4 regions of the Polaromonas sp. P4_F4 genome follow, and region 4 is predicted to be linked to each of the others. Evidence: predicted binding sites of a transcription regulator. Region 4 holds the regulator's gene; each other region holds the start of a gene.
What was found. Region 4 encodes sigma-54, which starts transcription at its own class of promoters, with help from an activator protein. Its sites were predicted from a motif close to TGGCANGNAANCTGCTTT; they were not measured.

Region 1: a site for sigma-54 is predicted at 2,142-2,159, ahead of hydA (dihydropyrimidinase). Genes of this name have one in related genera too.
Region 2: a site for sigma-54 is predicted at 3,149-3,166, ahead of AC1DUR_RS09255 (ammonium transporter). Genes of this name have one in related genera too.
Region 3: a site for sigma-54 is predicted at 2,031-2,048, ahead of AC1DUR_RS04015 (pilin). Genes of this name have one in related genera too.

The regions. Positions count from the first base shown of each region.
Region 1 covers NZ_JBFUJO010000004.1:171,925-176,710, reverse strand. Annotated here, with positions in the region: gene AC1DUR_RS06635 (aspartate/glutamate racemase family protein) at 1-441, opposite strand, end outside; gene hydA (dihydropyrimidinase) at 438-1,874, opposite strand; gene AC1DUR_RS06625 (maleate cis-trans isomerase family protein) at 2,183-2,908, shown strand; gene AC1DUR_RS06620 (GntR family transcriptional regulator) at 2,977-3,678, shown strand; gene AC1DUR_RS06615 (pyridoxal-phosphate-dependent aminotransferase family protein) at 3,948-4,786, shown strand, end outside.
Region 2 covers NZ_JBFUJO010000006.1:199,900-204,685, forward strand. Annotated here, with positions in the region: gene AC1DUR_RS09245 (amino acid synthesis family protein) at 1-164, opposite strand, end outside; gene AC1DUR_RS09250 (Bug family tripartite tricarboxylate transporter substrate binding protein) at 393-1,400, opposite strand; gene AC1DUR_RS09255 (ammonium transporter) at 1,720-3,108, opposite strand; partial or broken gene AC1DUR_RS09260 (IS21 family transposase) at 3,229-3,435, shown strand; gene AC1DUR_RS09265 (FMN-binding glutamate synthase family protein) at 3,472-4,786, opposite strand, start outside.
Region 3 covers NZ_JBFUJO010000002.1:306,937-311,722, forward strand. Annotated here, with positions in the region: gene AC1DUR_RS04000 (MBL fold metallo-hydrolase) at 110-901, shown strand; gene AC1DUR_RS04005 (hypothetical protein) at 1,443-1,601, shown strand; gene AC1DUR_RS04010 (ATPase, T2SS/T4P/T4SS family) at 1,618-1,923, shown strand; gene AC1DUR_RS04015 (pilin) at 2,081-2,566, shown strand; gene AC1DUR_RS04020 (PglL family O-oligosaccharyltransferase) at 2,651-4,357, shown strand; gene AC1DUR_RS04025 (PglL family O-oligosaccharyltransferase) at 4,369-4,786, shown strand, end outside.
Region 4 covers NZ_JBFUJO010000008.1:42,415-47,200, forward strand. Annotated here, with positions in the region: gene AC1DUR_RS10685 (THUMP domain-containing class I SAM-dependent RNA methyltransferase) at 37-1,461, opposite strand; gene AC1DUR_RS10690 (RNA polymerase factor sigma-54) at 1,599-3,146, opposite strand; gene lptB (LPS export ABC transporter ATP-binding protein) at 3,288-4,124, opposite strand; gene lptA (lipopolysaccharide transport periplasmic protein LptA) at 4,139-4,750, opposite strand.

The DNA.
Region 1 (4,786 bases), on a different contig from region 4:
GGCCAGCGGCCGGTCCAGCGCCCGGATGCTGGCCAGCCGGGAGCCCAGGCCATAGGACTGCACCACCTCGCGGTACCACGCCTGGATGCGCTGAGAGATGGCAATGATGGAGATGCGGTTGCCGAGCAGGCAGGCACTGGCCAGCGCGGCTTCGGTGAGCCCGGTCACCGGCACCGGCAGGGCTTCGCGCAGGCCGGTGAGCCCCGGGTCGCCGAAGGCTGCGACCACCACCGCGTCGAAACGCGCATGGTGCTCGGCGGCGAGCTGGGCCGCCGCGTAGGCGCCGATCAGCGCTTCGAAGCGCGTTTCGATATAGGCCACACCGAAGGGCGCGGTCAGCACCTCGATCTCGGTGCCTGCCGAAGCGCTGCGTTGCGCTTCGCTGCGGATCAGCTCCGACACGCTCTCCGAGATATTGGGGTTGATCAGCAGCAGCTTCATGCCGGCCTCCCGAGGTGGCGCGACGGCATCAGCGAGGGTGCGCCACAGGCCAGGAACTGGCCGCGACCGGCCCGGCCATGGAAGTCTTTTCCGTCCCACACCACCTCGCCGCGCGACAGCGTGAGCCCGGGCCAGGCTTTCAGGGTCCTGCCTTCGTAGGGTGTGTGATCCACCGCGTGGTGCAGCTGCGTGTTGCGCAGCACGAACTCGCGTTCGTCCCAGATCACCAGGTCGGCATCGGCGCCGATGGCGATCGTGCCTTTGCGGGGGTGCAGGCCATAGGCCTTGGCCGGGTTGGTAGCGGTCAGCTCAACGAATTTTTCGAGTGTGATGCGCCCGCCGAGCACGCCTTCGGAGTAGAGCAGCGCCATGCGCGTCTCTATACCGGCCAGGCCGTTCGGGATGTGGCGGAAGCTGACTTCCTCGCCGCCGGGCTTGCGGCCCTCGGTGCCCTCGTAGTTGAACGGCGCATGGTCGGACGAGAACAGGGTGAACAGGCCGTCATTGAGGCCATTCCAGATCACCTCCTGGTTGGCCTTGTCGCGCGGCGGCGGGCTGCAGACACAGCGCGCGCCACGGTAGCTGTCGTCAATCCCCAGGTCCTCGGCGGTCAGGAACAGGTACTGCGGGCAGGTTTCGGCAAACACCTTGAGGCCCTGGGCACGCGCCCAGCGGATCTGCTCAACCGCTTCACGGCCCGACACATGCACGATCAAAATCGGCACGTCCACCAGCTCCGACAGCGCGATCGCCCGGTGCGTCGCTTCCCGCTCGACGAGCATGGGCCGCGCATGGGCATGAAAGCGCGGCGCGGTACGCCCGGCGGCCTCGAGCCGCTTCGTCAGCCATTCGATGCAGTCGGCATTTTCGGCATGCACCATGGCCATGGCGCCATGCTGGCGCGCCACGTCCAGCACGTCGAGAATCTGGCCATCGTCAAGCTTCAGGTCGTCGTAGGTCATGTAGATCTTGAACGAGGTGTAGCCTTCGGCGATCAGCGCCGGCAGTTCCACGTTCAGGACTTCCGGTGTCGGGTCGCTGACGATCAGATGGAAGGCGTAATCGACATGCGCGCGTCCGTCGGCGCGCTGGTGGTAGTCATCCACCGCGGCACGCAGCGATTGGCCTTTTTCCTGCGCCGCGAACGGAATCACGGTGGTGGTCCCGCCGCAGGCCGCAGCACGCGTGCCAGTGTCAAAGTTGTCGGCCATGCGTAGGGGCGGCGCCATCGGCTGGTCGAGGTGGCAATGCGCGTCCACGCCTCCGGGGGTGACTACGCGGCCAGCCGCATCGATCTCCTTCTCGCCGCGGCCCAGGCCGGTTCCCAATTGGGCTATCCGCCCGCCAAGCACCCCGATGTCGGCATGGAAGGTGTCGCTGGCCGTCGCAACACGCGCGTTTCGAATCACCAGGTCAAACGGTGCGCTGCTCATACACCCGCCCCATACGCACCAAGCCGGTGAATAAGTGTCGTCTTTAGTGCAAACATGATTGTTGACATGTTTTGCATTAATTTGTTTTGGTGCATTGTCATTTTCAGATCAAGAATAGTGTCGTCATCGCAAATTCCGGGCCCAGCCCATTCGGAGCTTTTCGGCACATGTGCGTAATATCGACGATAATTAAATTGCAGACAGTAGTGTTAACACTAATGTCAACAGTTTTGCGATAAAGTTCACAATCACCAGCAAGGAGGCTTCCATGCCCTATCCTTGCCACAACCTCTTTCAGGAGCCAGCCCATGACCCAGCCCGTTCGCCTCGGCGTATTGACCCCCTCGTCCAATACCGCCCTGGAGCCTCTGACCAGTGCCATAGCGGTAGAAATTCCAGGTGTTAGCGCACACTTCTCACGCTTCAGGGTGACCGAAATCTCGCTGGACGCGCAGGCGCTGGGGCAGTTTGACGACAGCAAAATCCTGGCGGCGGCCGAGCTGCTGGCCGACGCGAAGGTCGATGTGATTGGCTGGAGCGGCACGTCTTCGGGCTGGCTGGGCTTCGAGGCCGACCACCGCCTGTGTGAGCGCATCCGCGAGCGCACCGGCATTCCGGCCACCACGGCCGTATTGGCGCTCAATGAATTGTTGGCGCTGCAGGGTGTGCGCAAGCTGGCGCTGGTGACGCCCTACACCGCGGATGTGCAGCAGCGCATCATGGCCAATTACCGCGCGCTCGGCATCGAGGTGGTGGCGGAACGCCACTTGGGGATCCGCGTCAACCATGACTTCGCCGGTGTCGAGCCGTCGACGCTGCTGGCGTTGATGCGCGAGGTGGCGGCCGATGGCCCGCAGGCCATCACCACCTTCTGCACCAACCTGCGCGCCGCGCCGATGGCGCAGCAGGTAGAAGAAGAGCTGGGCATCCCGCTGCTGGACACCGTGAGCACCACCGTGTGGGGCATGCTGCGCGCTGCCGGCATGCCATCAGCCAACATCACCGGCTGGGGGAGGCTTTTCCAATGCTCGTGAGACCCTCGAGTGAGGATGAGGATGCACTCGATAGAATGCAGTCACCCTCCTCCACCAATCAGACCGACATGACCAGCACGCGCCAGTCCACGAGCCGCCTCGACCGGGAAAACACGATCGATGCGATCTATGAAAGGATCTATGTCGCCATTCTGGAACACCGCCTGCACCCCGGCACCAAGCTGGGCGAGGAGAGGTTGGCCGACATCTTCGGCACCAGCCGGGCGCGCATCCGCGAGGTGCTGGCCCGCCTGGCGCATGAGCAGATCGTGGAACTCTATCCCCAGCGCGGGGCCTACCTGGCCAAGCCCTCGATCGAGCAGGCGCGCGACGTGTTCGAAGCGCGCCGGCTGATCGAGCCGGCCGTGCTCAAGCGCCTGATCGACACCCTCACCCCCGAGAAAGTCGCCCGCCTGCGGCAACACCAGGAGCTGGAACTCGATGCCCGCCGGCGCGAAGACAAGCGCGCGGTGATCAGGTTGTCCGGCGAATTCCATACCCTGACGGCGGAGCTGGCAGGCAACTCGGCGCTGGCCCGCAGCATGCGCGAGCTATGCATGTTGACCTGCCTCATCATCTTCCTGTACGACGCACCCACGGCCAGCAGTTGCCGTGCCGACGAGCACACGGTGATCGTCGACGCGATCGCCAAGCGCGACCGGGTACGCGCCGAAAAACTCATGCTGGATCACCTTCACCACATCGAGCACAGCCTCAAGCTCGACAGCACCGCCGGGGAAGCGGATCTCGAGGCGATTTTCGGCAGCTGAACCAGCACTCTCCAACGCCCACGCCGCCCCGCGTGGCGCTCCATCCCAGCCGCCCGGCAAGGGTCGGCCCTGCTGCGACCTCTGCCTTCAAGCACATTCGCATTCTTTTGAGCGGCCGGGCGCAGCTTCATCAACAAGCTTTATTCTGCAATTTTTGTATTATGCATACAAAAGTTCAGACTACTTAAGCCAATAAGCCCATTCACATAGGGCACGAAGGGTCGTACATTCTCCATAAATTGTATGCAAATTTATTGAAGGAGAACCCGATGAACCTGAATTTCCATCCCGCCGGTCGCCATTTCCTGCAGATCCCAGGCCCCAGCCCCGTGCCGGATCGCCTGCTGCGCGCCATGAGCTACCCCACCATCGACCATCGCGGACCTGAATTCGGCGCCCTCGGGCGCAAGGTGCTATCCGGCATCAAGGACGTTTTCAAGACGCGTCATCCCGTGGTCATCTACCCGGCCTCCGGCACCGGCGCGTGGGAGGCCGCACTGGTCAACACGCTGAGCCCGGGGGACTCCGTGCTCATGTTCGAGACCGGCCACTTCGCCAGCCTCTGGAACAAGATGGCGCTGCGGCTGGGCCTGAAGCCAGAATTCATCGGCCTGCCGGGCACCGAGGGCTGGCGAAACGGCGTGCAGGCCGACATGATCGAGCAGCGGCTCCGCAACGACGCGCAGCATCAAATCAAGGCTGTGTGCGTGGTCCACAACGAGACCTCCACCGGCGTCACCTCCAACATCGCGGCCGTGCGCCGCGCCATTGATGCGGCCAAGCATCCCGCCCTGCTGCTGGTCGACACCATTTCAGGCCTGGCCTCAGCCGACTACCGACATGACGAATGGGGCGTCGACGTCACCATCAGCGGCTCGCAAAAAGGCCTGATGCTGCCGCCGGGCATCAGCTTTAACGCGCTGTCACCCAAGGCGCTGGCCGCCAGCCGCGACGCCAGGCTGCCCAAGGCATTCTGGGCCTGGGACGAGATTGTTGAAATGAATCAGACGGGCTACTGGCCCTACACACCGAATACCAACCTGCTGTATGCCCTGAGCGAGGCGCTGGACATGATCTCGGCCGAGGGACTGCCCCAGGTTTTTGCCCG
Region 2 (4,786 bases), on a different contig from region 4:
TGGATTTCAGGCTTCAGGTCGTCCACATAACCGCGCCCGGCCCAAGGGTTGGCCAGCACGGCCGCCGCGGCAAACAGTTGCAGCGGACGGGCCGCCACACGGCCACCCTCGAGGCGAATGTCTTCGGTGTAGGTGACGATTTTTCGGAGTTGGAGAGCGCTCATAGAAGTTCCTTTTGCGTTGATTGGATCATGTTTTACCGTTTTCGGTATTATGGTATACCATAATACCTAACAAGATTATCCAGCCATTTGCCTTGTCCCTGGCGTCTCGTTTGGTGGAATGCGATGCGTGTTTTTCAGGCAGGGGCTGAGGCCCCCTCCTTCACCCAGGCCGCCTTTTCAACGGCGCATCGTGAAGTTCTTGAGCCAGGGCACAGATCTGCGTGAGCGTCAGTCGGCGCGGATGTTGGCCGCCTTCACCACCGAGCGGTACTTCTCGACTTCCGAGGCCATGAACTTGCCCAGCGCCTCGGCAGAGGCACCAGAGGCCACAATGCCCTGCTCCGTCAGCCGCTTCTGGACCTGCGCATCCGTCAACACCTGCTGCGCTGCCTGCTGGATTTTCTGCAGGATGTCCGGCGGCGTCTTGTTGGGCAGAAAGAGACCAAACCACACGCCGAGGTCAAAACCCTCCAGACCCTTGATTTGCCCCAGGGCGGGAATCTCCGGCGCCAGTTCACTGGGCTTGGTCGCGGTGACGGCAAAAGCCTTGAGCTTGCCCGACTTGATGAAGGGCTGTGCGGCGCTGAGGGTGGAGACCCCCAGCTCGATCTGCCCGCCCATGACGTCGACCAGGGCCGGCGACGCGCCCCGGTAGGGGATGTGTGTCATGAAGATGCCGGCACGCATCTTCAGCAACTCGCCGGCCACGTTCATCGGCGTGCCGTTGCCTGCGGAGGCATAGCTCAGCGCCCCCGGCTTGGCCCTGGCCAGCGCGAGGACTTCAGCGACCGAATTGGCCGGCAGGCTGGGGCTGCCCACCAGCACCATCGGGCCGGTGGCGACAAACACCACGGGCGACAGGTCCTTCATGCCGTCATAACCCACCTTGGGATTGATCAGTTTGTTGATGAGGATTTCGGAGCCAGAGCCCAGGAAGATGGTGTAGCCGTCAGGTGTTGCACGCACGGCACGCTGGGTGCCGAGCATGCCGCCCGCACCGGCCACGTTTTCGATCACGACCGGCTTGCCGAGCTTTTCGCTCAGCAAGGGCGCGATCGTACGCGCCACGTTGTCCGAACTGCCACCCGGCGCGAAAGGCACCAGCAGCGTGATGCTGCGCTCCGGCCAGGCCGCCTGCGCAGAGAAGGTAGGCGCGAGGCAGAACGCGAAGGCACTGGCCGCCAGCGCGGCCAGGCGGCCGAAGGTGGCGGAGGAAGGAAGAGACAGAGTTTTCATGGCGACAACAAAAAGTAAATGTCAAAAACGATGAATCCCTTGCGCATCGACCGTTGCGGCTCTCGGGCCGCTCACGGCAAACACACACAGTGCCTGGCGATGCAGGCCGGCCCTCCGCGGCTCCCCGAGCCAGCGACTGCCTGTGGCCAGCGGATGTGGCTTTCAGAAGCCCTGTGGCGTGGATTTAACCACCCTTACCGTCTTCTAATATTATGGAATACCATAATACTTAAGCACGATCCATGCCTTGACGGCCATCCTGGCTACCGCGTCGGCGCCCAGCGCCAGGGCCTTGGCCACAGAATCTGCGAATTCCGGCTCAGTGGTCGTAGGCCTTTTCGCCGTGCGAGGCGATATCCAAGCCTTCGCGCTCTTCGTCTTCCGTGACGCGCAAGCCGATGGTCATATCGACCAGCTTGAAGGCGATGAACGACACCACGCCCGACCAGACGATCGACACACCCACGCCCCACAATTGGCTGATGAGCTGGGTCGTCATGTCGAAGTCGGCGACCTTGTTGGCCACGTAGTCGTAGACGCCGGTACCGCCCAGCTTGGGCGACACGAATACGCCGGTGAGCAAGGCGCCCAGAATGCCGCCCACGCCGTGCACGCCGAACACATCCAGGCTGTCATCCGCGCCCAGCATGCGCTTGAGCCCCGTAACGCCCCAGAAGCAGGCCAAACCGGCCAGCAAGCCGATCACCAGGCCGCCCATGGCGCCAACATAGCCGCAGGCGGGCGTAATGGCCACCAGGCCGGCAATCGCACCAGATGCCGCACCCAGCATGGAGGGTTTGCCCTTGCGGATCCATTCCGCAAAGACCCACGATACGGTGGCCGCGCAGGTGGCCAGGAACGTGTTGACGAATGCCAGGGTCGCCGTGCCGCTCGCCTCCAGATTGGAGCCGACGTTAAAGCCGAACCAGCCCACCCACAGCAGTGAGGCGCCGATCATTGTCATCGTCAGGCTGTGCGGTGTCATGGGTTCCTTGTTGAAACCGACGCGCTTGCCAATCAGGAAAGCGCCCACGATGCCAGCCATTGCCGCGTTGATGTGCACAACCGTGCCGCCCGCGAAGTCGATGGCACCTTTCTGGAACAGGAAGCCTGCTGTGGCGCCGACTTTGTCGGCCACTTCGGCGCTGGTGTAAGCGTCAGGGCCGGCCCAGTACCACACCATGTGGGCAATAGGCAGGTAGCTGAAGGTGAACCACAACACCATGAAGGCGAGCACTGCCGAGAACTTCACGCGCTCGGCCAGCGATCCGATGATGAGGGTGGGCGTAATGGCCGCAAACGTCATCTGGAAGGCGATGTAGATGAATTCCGGAATCACCACGCCCTTGCTGAACGTGGCGATCACGCTGTCGGGCGTGACACCCTTGAGAAACGCACGGTCGAAGCCCCCAAAGAAGGCGTTGCCTTCGGTAAAAGCCAGGCTGTAACCATACAGGCACCACAACACGCCCAGCAGAGCGAAGGTCACCATGACCTGCATCATTACCGAAAGCATGTTCTTCGTGCGCACCATGCCGCCATAAAACAGGGGCAGGCCGGGCACGGCCATCATGATGACCAGCAAGGTTGCAACAATCATCCAACTGGTATCGCCCTTGTTGGGCAGTGGCGCAGCGTCGGCCGCGTAGGCGACCGAGCTGAGAACGAAGGCGCTGCATATGGCAAGCGCCGCAGGAAATCTTTTCATGGCAAAAGTCCTTTAAGGGTTGAAAAAGTGCGCAGGACCTTCAGCAACGTCCATGCCAGTTTTTCCTGACAGGAACTTTTCGATCATCTCATTCAACTTGCGCATGTTTGTAGCTATGCTGCCGTGGCCAGGGTGCGACGCGGCAAGCCGCGTAACGTCAACGCTCGCTTTGGCGCTATGGTCTGCCATTACCTGTTCGACCCCGACTTCTGCAACGTCGCCCCGGGCTGGAAAAAAGGCGTGGTCGAGGAGAACGTGCAGGACAGCCGTCGGCGCATCTGGACCGAAGCCGCCATGCGGCGCTTCGGCTCGTTCATTGAGCTCAATGTTCAACGACCGCCAGATGACCCGACGCACTACCGTTCAGAAGCCCTGAACGCCCGGGTACCAGCTCGTGCCAGCCATGGGAATCTGCGTCATGGCAGAGGCCTCCAGGGTCAGCGCGCACAGGTCTTCGGGCTCCAGATTGTGCAGGTGGGACTTGCCGCAGGCCCGCGCAATGATCTGGGCTTCCATCGTCAGCACCGACAGGTAGTTGGCCAGGCGGCGCCCCGCCTGCACCGGGTCCAGGCGCGAAGCCAGGCCCGGGTCCTGCGTGGTAATACCGGCCGGGTCCTTGCCCTCATGCCAGTCGTCGTAGGCGCCGGCCACGGTGCCCAGCCGGGCGTACTCGTCCTGCCAGCGCGGGTCGTTGTCGCCCAGGGCCACCAGCGCGGCGGTGCCGATGGCTACCGCGTCGGCGCCCAGCGCCAGAGCCTTGGCCACGTCGGCGCCGTTGCGGATGCCGCCCGAGACGATGAGCTGCACCTTGCGGTGCATGCCCAGGTCCTGCAGCGCCTTCACCGCCGGCCGGATGGCCGCCAGGATGGGAATGCCGACGTGTTCGATGAAGACCTCCTGCGTCGCGGCCGTGCCGCCCTGCATGCCGTCGAGCACCACGACGTCGGCGCCGGCCTTCACCGCCAGGGCCACGTCGTAGTAGGGGCGCGTCGCGCCGACCTTCACGTAGATGGGTTTTTCCCAGTCGGTGATTTCGCGCAGCTCGAGGATCTTGATCTCCAGGTCGTCCGGGCCGGTCCAGTCCGGATGGCGGCAGGCCGAGCGCTGGTCGATGCCCTCGGGCAGGCAGCGCATCTTGGCCACGCGCGGGCTGATCTTCTGGCCCAGCAGCATGCCGCCGCCGCCCGGCTTGGCGCCCTGCCCGATCACGACCTCGATGGCGTCGGCCTTGCGCAGGTCGTCGGGGTTCATGCCGTAGCGCGACGGCAGGTACTGGTAGACCAGGGTCTTGGACTGACCGCGCTCTTCCTGCGTCATGCCGCCGTCGCCGGTTGTGGTGCTGGTGCCGACCAGGCTGGCGCCGCGGCCCAGGGCTTCCTTGGCCTGGGCCGACAGCGCGCCGAAGCTCATGCCGGCGATGGTGACCGGCGTCTTGAGGTGGATGGGCTTCTTGGCAAAGCGCGTGCCCAGGACCACGTCGGTGCCGCACTTCTCGCGGTAGCCTTCGAGTGGATAGCGGCTGATCGACGCACCAAGGAACAGCAGGTCGTCAAAGTGCGGCAGCTTGCGTTTAGTGCCGCCGCCCCGAATGTCATAGATGCCGGTGGCTGCAGCACGGCGAATCTCGGCCAGCGTGGCCGGATCGAAGGTTGCCGAAAAGCGCGGCGGAGTCTGTGCG
Region 3 (4,786 bases), on a different contig from region 4:
GCACCCATGTGAAGCGTGTAGTCTCCATGGGCTGGCTGTCTTTTGGCCCAAAGCGGGATGACGCAGCCAGTTTCGAAACCATGTAACCTCAAGGCAGGGTGGAAACCTCATGAAAGTACGTGTATTGGGCTGTTCGGGAGCCATCGCCAGGGACTGCCGCACCACGTCTTTTTTGCTGGACCATGATTTGCTGGTCGATGCCGGCACGGGTGTCGGGGATCTCACCCTCGATGAAATGCGCGGCATTGACCATGTCCTTCTGACACATTCGCATCTCGACCATGTGGCCGCGCTGCCGCTGATGGTGGATGCAATTGCCGGCCAGAAAACCACGCCGATACAGATTCACGCCTTGCAAGGCACGATTGACGCGCTGAAGGCCCACATTTTCAACAACACGATCTGGCCTGACTTCTCAAGAATTCCAGACCCGGCAACGCCTTTCATCAGCTTTCATCCGCTGGAGCTCGGTCAAACCCTGGAGTTGGCCGGCAAGCATATTGAAGTGCTGCCCGCTGTGCACACGGTGCCGGCCGTCGGGTATGCGGTGAGCGCCGGCAAGGGCTGTTGGGTATTTACCGGCGACACCGAGCGCAATCCCGCGTTGTGGGCCCGTATTAATCAGCTAGATGTCGCGATGCTGGTCATCGAGACCGCCTTCAGCAATCGCGAGCGTGACCTGGCCAAACGCAGCCTGCATCTGGCGCCCCATGTGCTTGCCGGCGAACTCGACTGCATTGCGAGCGGCAAAAAATACCCCATCTACATCACCCACACCAAGCCGGCCGAGACAGAACTCATCATGGCCGAGATACAGCGCTTTGACCAGACACGCAACCTGGCGCACCATGTTTTGCACGACATCCGGTGGCTGCGGGCGGGTCAGGAGTTTGAACTGTGACAGTCCTCGTGCAAGGGTATCCCCAAAAAGGCATTCCTTGATTTACAGAAGCTCCCTCCCCAGAACAGAAGCGTCGTGGGCTCAGCCTTGAATTGCTGTACTTTCGGCAATTGCAACTGGTGACGAACCGAATTCACGAAACGGAAAATATTGACCAGATCATGCTGGAGGCCAGCTAGGACATCTGCAAGCTGTTCGATGCCGAGCGGCTGACCCGGTATGCGGTTGATGAAGATCGCACCGCCATTATTTTAATGCTGGTTGCGCCTGTGATGGACGGTGACACCCTGTATGGTGTTCTTCAGGTGATCAACAGCCGCAGTGATTCGCCAGCGCATGCAGAAAGAAGAGGGCCCGCGGCGCAAGGTGACCAAATACGACGGTCTGGTGACCGAAGGACTGCCGTCACAGGACGAGTTGCAGCAGTGCCTTGTGCAGGCGCGGAATGAGGCCTGGTCCGGCAGGCACCTGCTATGGCCAAACGCCATATATGGCCTGCCCATCAGCCCCCGAGTCCATCACCCGGCTACTGGACATGGGAGTGGCCCCTTTCAACTTTGCGGGTGCCCTGCTGGGCATTCTGGCCCAGCGGCTGGCCAAAAAGCTGCGTGACTGCAAGCAGCCCTATCACCTCGACTCCCGGGAAATCGGGGATTTCATCAGGGAGTACGCCGAAGAGCTGCGCCCCGCCGAAGCATGAAGGGCGGATCCCGGCGGTGAGTCGCCAAAGCTGTTCGAGGACTGGACCGCGCACTAAGGACACGAGGGGAAACTCCAGATATACCGGGCGGCCAGGGTGCGACAAATGCGGCAAGACGGGCTACAAGGGCCGCATTGGTTTGCGCGAATTGATGATTGCTGGCGACGTGGCCAAAAAACTCATCCAGGAGCGGGCCCGGGTGGCCGAGCTGTTTTCTTCAGCCGTCAGCAGCGGCATGCGCACACTGAAAATGGACGCCATGGAAAAAGTACTGATGGGCGTGACGGACCTCAAGCAGGTGCGATTAGTCTGTATCAAGTGACAAAAATGTCGCTTGGGGTGGTGCTGCCTGCCAAAAAATGAGCAAATAACGGGATAGGCGTAGCGTAAACGCAGCTAAAAGTTCTCGAATTGGAGGCTTTGGCGAGCTGGCCCGAAACCTGCTCTATTCCATTGCTTTTTCAACCAAGGAGTTTTCAATGAAGCGTACTATCCAACAGGGTTTCACCCTGATCGAGTTGATGATCGTTGTGGCGATTATCGGTATTCTGGCTGCCGTGGCTTTGCCTGCTTACCAGGACTACACCAAGCGCGCCAAGATGTCTGAGGTGATTTTGGCGGCTTCTTCCTGCCGCACGAGTGTCACGGAAACTTATCAATCCACCAATGCTGCTTCGCTGCCTGTGGGTGGCAAATGGGGCTGTGAGTCCTCGGTAGCCACTTCTAAATATGTTTCATTGATTGAGACTAATCAATATGGCGCAATCAGGGTGACTGCGGCCAATATTGCCACCGATGCAAACGGTACGGTTTACTTGACCCCGGTACCTGTGACTGCTAGCCAAACCATTAGCGCTTGGTTGTGTGGTCCCGGTACTGTTAATCCTAAATTTTTGCCCGGCTCTTGCCGCGACGCTACTGCTGCTACGGTCACTGAAGGTGGCGGCACCTTCGCGTCTAACTAATCTGCCGACTGCTGCTTAGTTCACTTGCAGCAATTGATTCAGGTTTAAAAACGCCCTTCGGGGCGTTTTTCTTTTTTTGATCATATGAAATATTTGTCAGCAAGTCTTCTGTTGCTCGGTTGGTTAATGCCCTTGCACTTTCCACCTTGGGTAAGCTGGCATAGTGAAATACTGTATTTTTTTTCCGCATTGCTGCTGGCTTGGTATGGCCTGTTGACTGAGGTGAAGAAGGATCGTTCATACCTTTTACCCTTCCCCGCCGCCGTCTTTCCCTTGATTGCCTTGGCATTTATTGCGGTCATTCAAGGTGCTGGGGGCCAGATCACTTTTTGGGGTGACGTTTCCGTTTTTGAGCTCTATGTGGCTTTGTGCATCCTCTGCCTCACGCTGGGATTTGCCTCTAACTCGCAAGCTCCGTCCCTGCGAGCTGGGGCGCATGATGGAAGCCGTCAAAACCTGGCGCTGACGTTTCTGGCTGTTACATTGACCTTTGGGGCTTTTGTTTCGGCCGTGGTGGCATTTGTTCAGGTCTTTGATCTGTGGGAGCACGCCACGTGGATTAACCGGATGCCTCAACTCCGTCGTCCCGGCGGAAATTTGGGGCAACCCAATCATTTGGCAACCCTGTTATTGATGGGCATGGCTAGCCTGTTGTTCCTGTATGAATCGGGCAAGCTCAAGGCTTTGCCCTCAGTCTTGGTTTTTCTGGTGTTGTGCACAGCCCTGGCTGCCACCGAGTCCCGGACCGGCGTAGTGAGCTTTTTGGTGCTGTCGGGCTGGTGGTTTCTCAAAAATCAGCGTGTGGGTTTCCATGTGTCCCCGTGGGCCGTCGCGCTGTCGGTTGTCGGATTCCTGGTGCTCTACTGGGTGTGGCCGTCGATTTTTGCTTTCGTTCAGCTCAACTCGGGCTTTGGCGTGGAAGTCAACACCGCCGCCGGGTCACGCCTGCTGGTGTGGCCGCAGCTGGTAGAGGCGGTGGCGCAGCGGCCATGGTGGGGCTGGGGCATCCGCGAGGTTTCCGAAGCGCACAACGCTGTGGCGCATGCCTATGCCGTGAGCGAACCCTTTTCATACAGCCACAATATTCTGCTTGATCTGGCGGTAGGGGTGGGCGTGCCGCTCACCGCAGTGCTGGTACTGGTCACGGGCGTGTGGCTGTGGCGGCGTGTCAGGCTGGCCAATCAGTTGCTGCCCTGGTATTGTCTGGCGGTGGTCGTGCCAGTAGCGGTGCATTCGATGCTGGAATTTCCGTTTGCTTATGCCTACTTTCTGGTTCCGGTCATGTTTTCGTTGGGCGCGCTGGAGCGCATGGCAGCCGCCAAGCCTGTGCTGCGCGTCGGGGTGCGTTCTGCCGCGGCGCTTTTGCTTGGGGTGAGCTTGGTGGCGGTCTGGTCATTGATTGAGTATGTTGACGTTGAAGAGGATTTCAGGGTCGCGCGTTTTGAGGCCCTGCGCTTGGGACAGACCCCCGGCGACTATCAAAGACCGGACGTTGTTCTATTGACGCAATTGGGAGCTTTGCTGGAGGGCGCCCGTATTTCGCCCAAGCCGGGCATGAAGGCCGAGGAGCTGGAACTCGCCAAAAAAGTTGCGCTTCGCTACCCCTGGACAGCCACGCAGAACCGTTACGCTCTATCGTTGGCGCTGAACGGAAACCCCGATGAAGCCTTGCGACAACTCCGCGTTATGCGGGCCATGCATGGCGAAAAAACCTACACGGAGATCAAGGCGAATTGGACCACCCTGGCTCAAGAGAAATATCCCCTATTGCGCGACCTGAAACTGCCTTGACGGGCTGGCGTGTGCCCCTGAACTCTATTCTCGCGCTGGTCGCGGGGCTGGCGCTGACTGTGCCTTGGCTATTGCCGCCGCAAGGTGGTCCCAGTCCTTCAGTGGTTCCGTGGCTGTTCAGTCTGGCCTGTGCCGGGGTTCTGTTGGGGGTTCTGCCGCTATCGCGCAAGCGTTGGTTGTGGTCCTGCTGGCTGGCTGCCGGGTGTCTGGGGGCGGTGTTTGTCCTCAAGGGTCATGCCACGGATACACTCGTCGCCGTTTTCGCCTTGGGGCTGGCCGGAACTTGCGCAGCTCTCGCCGCGAGCGTCAGCACTAACAGCCGTTCGGTATTCCGGCTGGCAACAGCATGGCTGATCGCTGGCCTGATCAGCGTTGTTATTGGTCTTTGCCAGTATTTTGGCGTGGAGCAGTACTTTCTGCCCTGGATGA
Region 4 (4,786 bases):
TGGCGTGCCTGCAGGCAAGCCGGTGATGCACCACCCTCACCCCTGCCCTCTCCCGGTGGGAGAGGAAGAGGGAGCAAGACCAGGAGTGGATGTAGATGCAGGTTTGCCGCGCGCCGAGCCGGCCACCATGTCAAAGCGGAACAGCCGGCATTCGATCGGGCCGTTCCACATGGGCACGCGGCGCGACTCCTTCAGGCGCATCTTGCCGGGCAACTTCAGGTCGGGCGTGAGCACATGGGCCGTCCAGCCGGCGTAGTTCTTCTTCCAGTGAGTGGCCAGCCGGGGAAAGAAGTCGGAGGCCTCTTCGCCGGTTTCTGTCTGTGCCTGCTCGCGCCCCGGGTTGGCCGAGCGGTCGCGCGGAGCGTCAGCCGGGCCGGCTTCGGATGCATCACGCGGCAGCGGCTGGCCAAACTCGTCGATGGCCTGGGTGCCGTCCCAGGAGCCGCTCACGCCATGGCCCTGCTGGCGCCGCTGGTCGCGCCCCTGCACGCCGGTGATGCCGGCCACGCCGGCCACGTCAATGCGCTCGCCATAGGGGGGGTTCACCAGCATCACGCCCGACGGCGCGGGCGGCATGCGCTGCAGCGCGTCGCCGCCGCGCAGCTGCACGGCGTTGGCCACGCCCGCGCGCTCGGCATTACGCTCGGCAAAATCCACCATGCGGAACGACACATCGCTGCCAAACACCGGTGCCGTCGGCTCCGTGATGGCCGCCTCGGCCTGGTCGAGCAGTCCCTCCCACACGTGAGCCTGGAAGGGCAAATATTTCTGAAAGGCAAAGCGGCGGTTGATGCCGGGCGCGATGTTGCAGGCAATCTGCGCCGCCTCGATCACGATGGTGCCGGAGCCGCAGCACGGGTCGTACAGCGGCACACCCTCTTTGCACTGCTGGTCCCAGCCGCTGGCGGCAATCATGGCGGCGGCCAGTGTTTCCTTCAGGGGGGCGTCTCCCTTGTCTTCGCGCCAGCCGCGCTTGAAGAGCGGCTCGCCCGAGGTGTCGATGTAGATGGTCGCCGTGTCTGTCGTCAGGTGCACATACACGCGCACGTCGGGCCAGCGCGTGTCCACATCGGGGCGCACCTCGTACTTGGCGCGGAAGCGGTCGGCAATGGCGTCCTTGACCTTGAGTGCCGCAAAGTTCAGGCTGGTCAGCGGGCTGTGCTGCGCAGTGATCTCGACCTTGAAGGTCTGCTTCGGCGTGAACCAGATTTCCCATGCGACGCTGGCTGCCGCGTTGTAGAGGTCCTGCTCGCTGCGGTACTGGTTGTGCTGCAGCTCGATCAGCACCCGCTGAGCCAGGCGGCTGTGCAGGTTGAGCTGCAGCGCGTCGCGCCAGGAGCCCTGCAGCTGCACGCCGGCGCGCCAGGCCTTGCCTTCGATGCCGGTGATGCGTTTGACCTCGCTGGCCAGCAAGGCCTCGACGCCGGCGGCGCAGGGTAAAAAGAGTTGAAGTTGGTTCATGAATGAAGGTTTGCGGCTGGCTGGGTGACGGGCTTCTTTTCAAGCAGGGGCCGCGGCTGGCTTTGCCAGACCGCAGGCGCAGCGGCCCCCCCGGGGGGCAGGGAGCCACACGCAGTGGGCGACCGTGGGGGCTACATTCAAAGCGACTTTCGCAGGTTGGCAGGCGCGATGCGCAAAGCCTCGCGGTACTTGGCCACGGTGCGGCGCGCGCATTCAATGCCCTGCTCCTTGAGCATTTCGGAAATCTGGTTGTCGCTGAGCGGCTTTTTCAGGCTCTCGGACGAGACAAACTGCTTGATGAGGGCGCGCACCGCCGTGCTCGACGCGTTGCCGCCGGTCTCGGTGCCCAGCGCGGAGCCGAAAAAGTACTTGAGCTCGAAGGTGCCGAACGGCGTGCTCATGTACTTGGCCGTGGTGACACGCGAGATGGTGGACTCGTGCAGGCCCAGTTCGTCGGCAATTTCGCGCAGCACCAGCGGACGCATGGCCAGCTCGCCGTGGGTGAAGAAATTCTTTTGCCGCTCCACAATCGCACTGCTCACGCGCAGGATGGTGTCAAAGCGCTGCTGGATGTTTTTGATGAACCAGCGCGCTTCCTGCAAGCGCTGCTGCAAGGCCTGCCCGTTCTGGCCCTTGTGCTGCTTCAGCGCATTGGCATAGATGTCGTGCACGCGCAGACGAGGCATGACCTCGCTGTTGAGGGAGACCTTGAAGCCGCGGCCCGATTTGATGACGATCACGTCGGGCACGATGAGGTTGCGCTCGACGTTGACAAACCGCCGTCCGGGCTTGGGATCCAGCCGGCCGATCACGGCGATGGCGCCCCTGATCACGCTCTCCGGAAACCCGCACAGGTAGGACAGGCGCTTCATATCCCGCTTGGCCAGCAGTTCCATGGGCTGCTTGCACATGGCGATCGCTGCGCGGGTCTCGTCGCAGTCCTTGCAGTCGAGCAGCTGCAGGCCGAGACACTCGGCCAGGTTGCGGGCGCCGACGCCAGCGGGCTCCATGTGCTGCAGCAGCTTCAGGGCCATGGCAAAGTGCTGTTCCAGCTCTTCCGCCTGCTCAAGGTCGTCGCCCGCCAGGCCGGCGGCCAGTGACGCGAGACTGTCTTCGAGGTAGCCGTCGTCATTGAGCGACTCGATCAGGAAATGCAGCGCCGCCTGGTCTTCCTCCGACAGGCGCAGGCCGAGCGACTGGCGGTGCAAATGGTCCTGCAGCGACTCATGGCTGCGGGCCAGGTCGGAAGCCTCGGCCTCGCTGTCGTCCACATTGTTTTTGCGGGCCGGCGCGTCGCCGCCCCATTCGCTGTCGTCCGGCGCCGACTCCACCGTGCCGTCGCCTTCCCAGCTTTCTTCCAGCTTGGCCTCGGAGCTGATCTCGGGCCCTGTATCTACATCGTTTTGGCTTGCAACCCTTGGTTCATCAGGGCTTCCTGCTACTGAATCACCAGCAAACTCAAACTCCCGGCTGTCCTGGCTGACCGGCGTGTCGGCATTCTCCAGGCCAAATTCCTCGCGTGGCGCGGCTTCTTCCGACACTTCCAGGAACGGATTTTCATCGAGCATCTGCTCGACTTCCTGACTCAGCTCAAGGGTGGACAGCTGCAACAGGCGAATCGACTGCTGCAGCTGGGGCGTGAGAGCCAAATGCTGCGAAACGCGGAGGGACAGGCCTTGTTTCATGACATCCCTAAGCGCACGACAAAGCGAGTTGGGATGTATTAACCAAGCGGGGGCCGCGCAACCGGCTTTGCCGGGGCGCAGGCGCCGCCCCCTGCAGGGGGGAGGGAGCTACACGCAGTGAGCGACAACGGGGGGGAGCCATCACATTCTGAAGTGTTCACCGAGGTAAACGCGGCGTACATCGGCATTGTTCACAATCTCGGAAGGGGTGCCGGTCGCCAGCACATGGCCGTCACTGATGATGTAGGCATGGTCGCAAATGCCCAGCGTTTCGCGGACATTGTGGTCGGTGATCAGCACGCCAATGCCGCGCGACTTCAGGAAACCGATGATGCGCTGGATTTCGATCACGGCGATCGGGTCAATGCCGGCAAAAGGCTCGTCGAGCAGGATGAACCGCGGCTGCGTCGCCAGGGCACGCGCAATCTCGACGCGGCGGCGCTCGCCCCCTGACAGCGCCGGCGCCGGCGAGTCGCGCAGATGATCGACCCGCAAGTCCTGCAGCAGCGCATCGAGCCGCTTTTCAAGGTCTGCGCGGCCCAGCGGCTTGCCGCTGGCGTCCAGCTGCAGCTCCAGCACGGCGCGCACATTTTCTTCGACGGTGAGCTTGCGAAAAATCGACGCTTCCTGCGGCAGGTAACTCAGCCCAAGGCGGGCGCGCAGGTGAATCGGCATGTGCTCGACCGACTGGCCGTCAATGGAGATCTCACCCGCGTCGGCACGCACCAGCCCCACGATCATGTAGAACGACGTGGTTTTTCCCGCGCCATTGGGGCCCAGCAGGCCCACCACCTCGCCTTTTTGCACGGACAGCGAGACATCCTGCACCACCTTGCGGCTGCCATAGGATTTCTGCAGCCCCTGGGCCACCAAGCGGCTGGGCGGTGCGGTACTGGCCGCCGGGCTGTTGACTGCCGGGGTATTGACCGACGATGTGTCAGTCACCGCATCCGCGGCTTGATTGTCCGTTCTGTCCATTTTTCGGGTTTCCGTCATGGCCCCAGCGTGGTGCCGGGACGCAAACGGAGCGCGGGTCCGGCCGGCGGCTGCGGAGCCGATGCGGCGCCGCGCGGCGACAGCATGGCGCGAATCCGCCCCGTGGGATTGGTGGCCGTGCGGTTTTGCGCGCCCCCATCCACAGTGAACACATCGGTGTTGTTGTCATAAACAATCAGGGAGCCGGTCGTTTCGTCGACCAGGGTCGCGCCGTTGTAGCGCCGCACCACGGCCTGCTTGATGAATTTGACGGTATCGGCACGGCTGTCGTATTCGATCCGCTCGCCTTCCCCTTCGATGTACTCGTCCACGCCGTCGCGCTTTTTCCGGTAAAAGGCCAGCTTGCCCGGGGCCGCCACGGCAACGGCCTGCTGGTAGCCCTGGGGATCCTGGCTGACATCCACACGCTCGCCCCGAACAATGGTGGTGCCCTTGGTGATCACCACATTGCCGGTGAACACGCTGGTTTGTTTCAGGTCGTCGTAACGCAGGGCATCGGCCTCCGCATTCATCGGCTTGTCGCGGTCAGCCCGCTCGGCCGCGGCGGGAAACACCGCTCCGGCCGCCAGTGCGGCCAGCACGATCAAGGGAAAAAAGGGGTGTTTCATAAAGGCACGAATCTTGCTGCTGGTTTGGAGTGATTG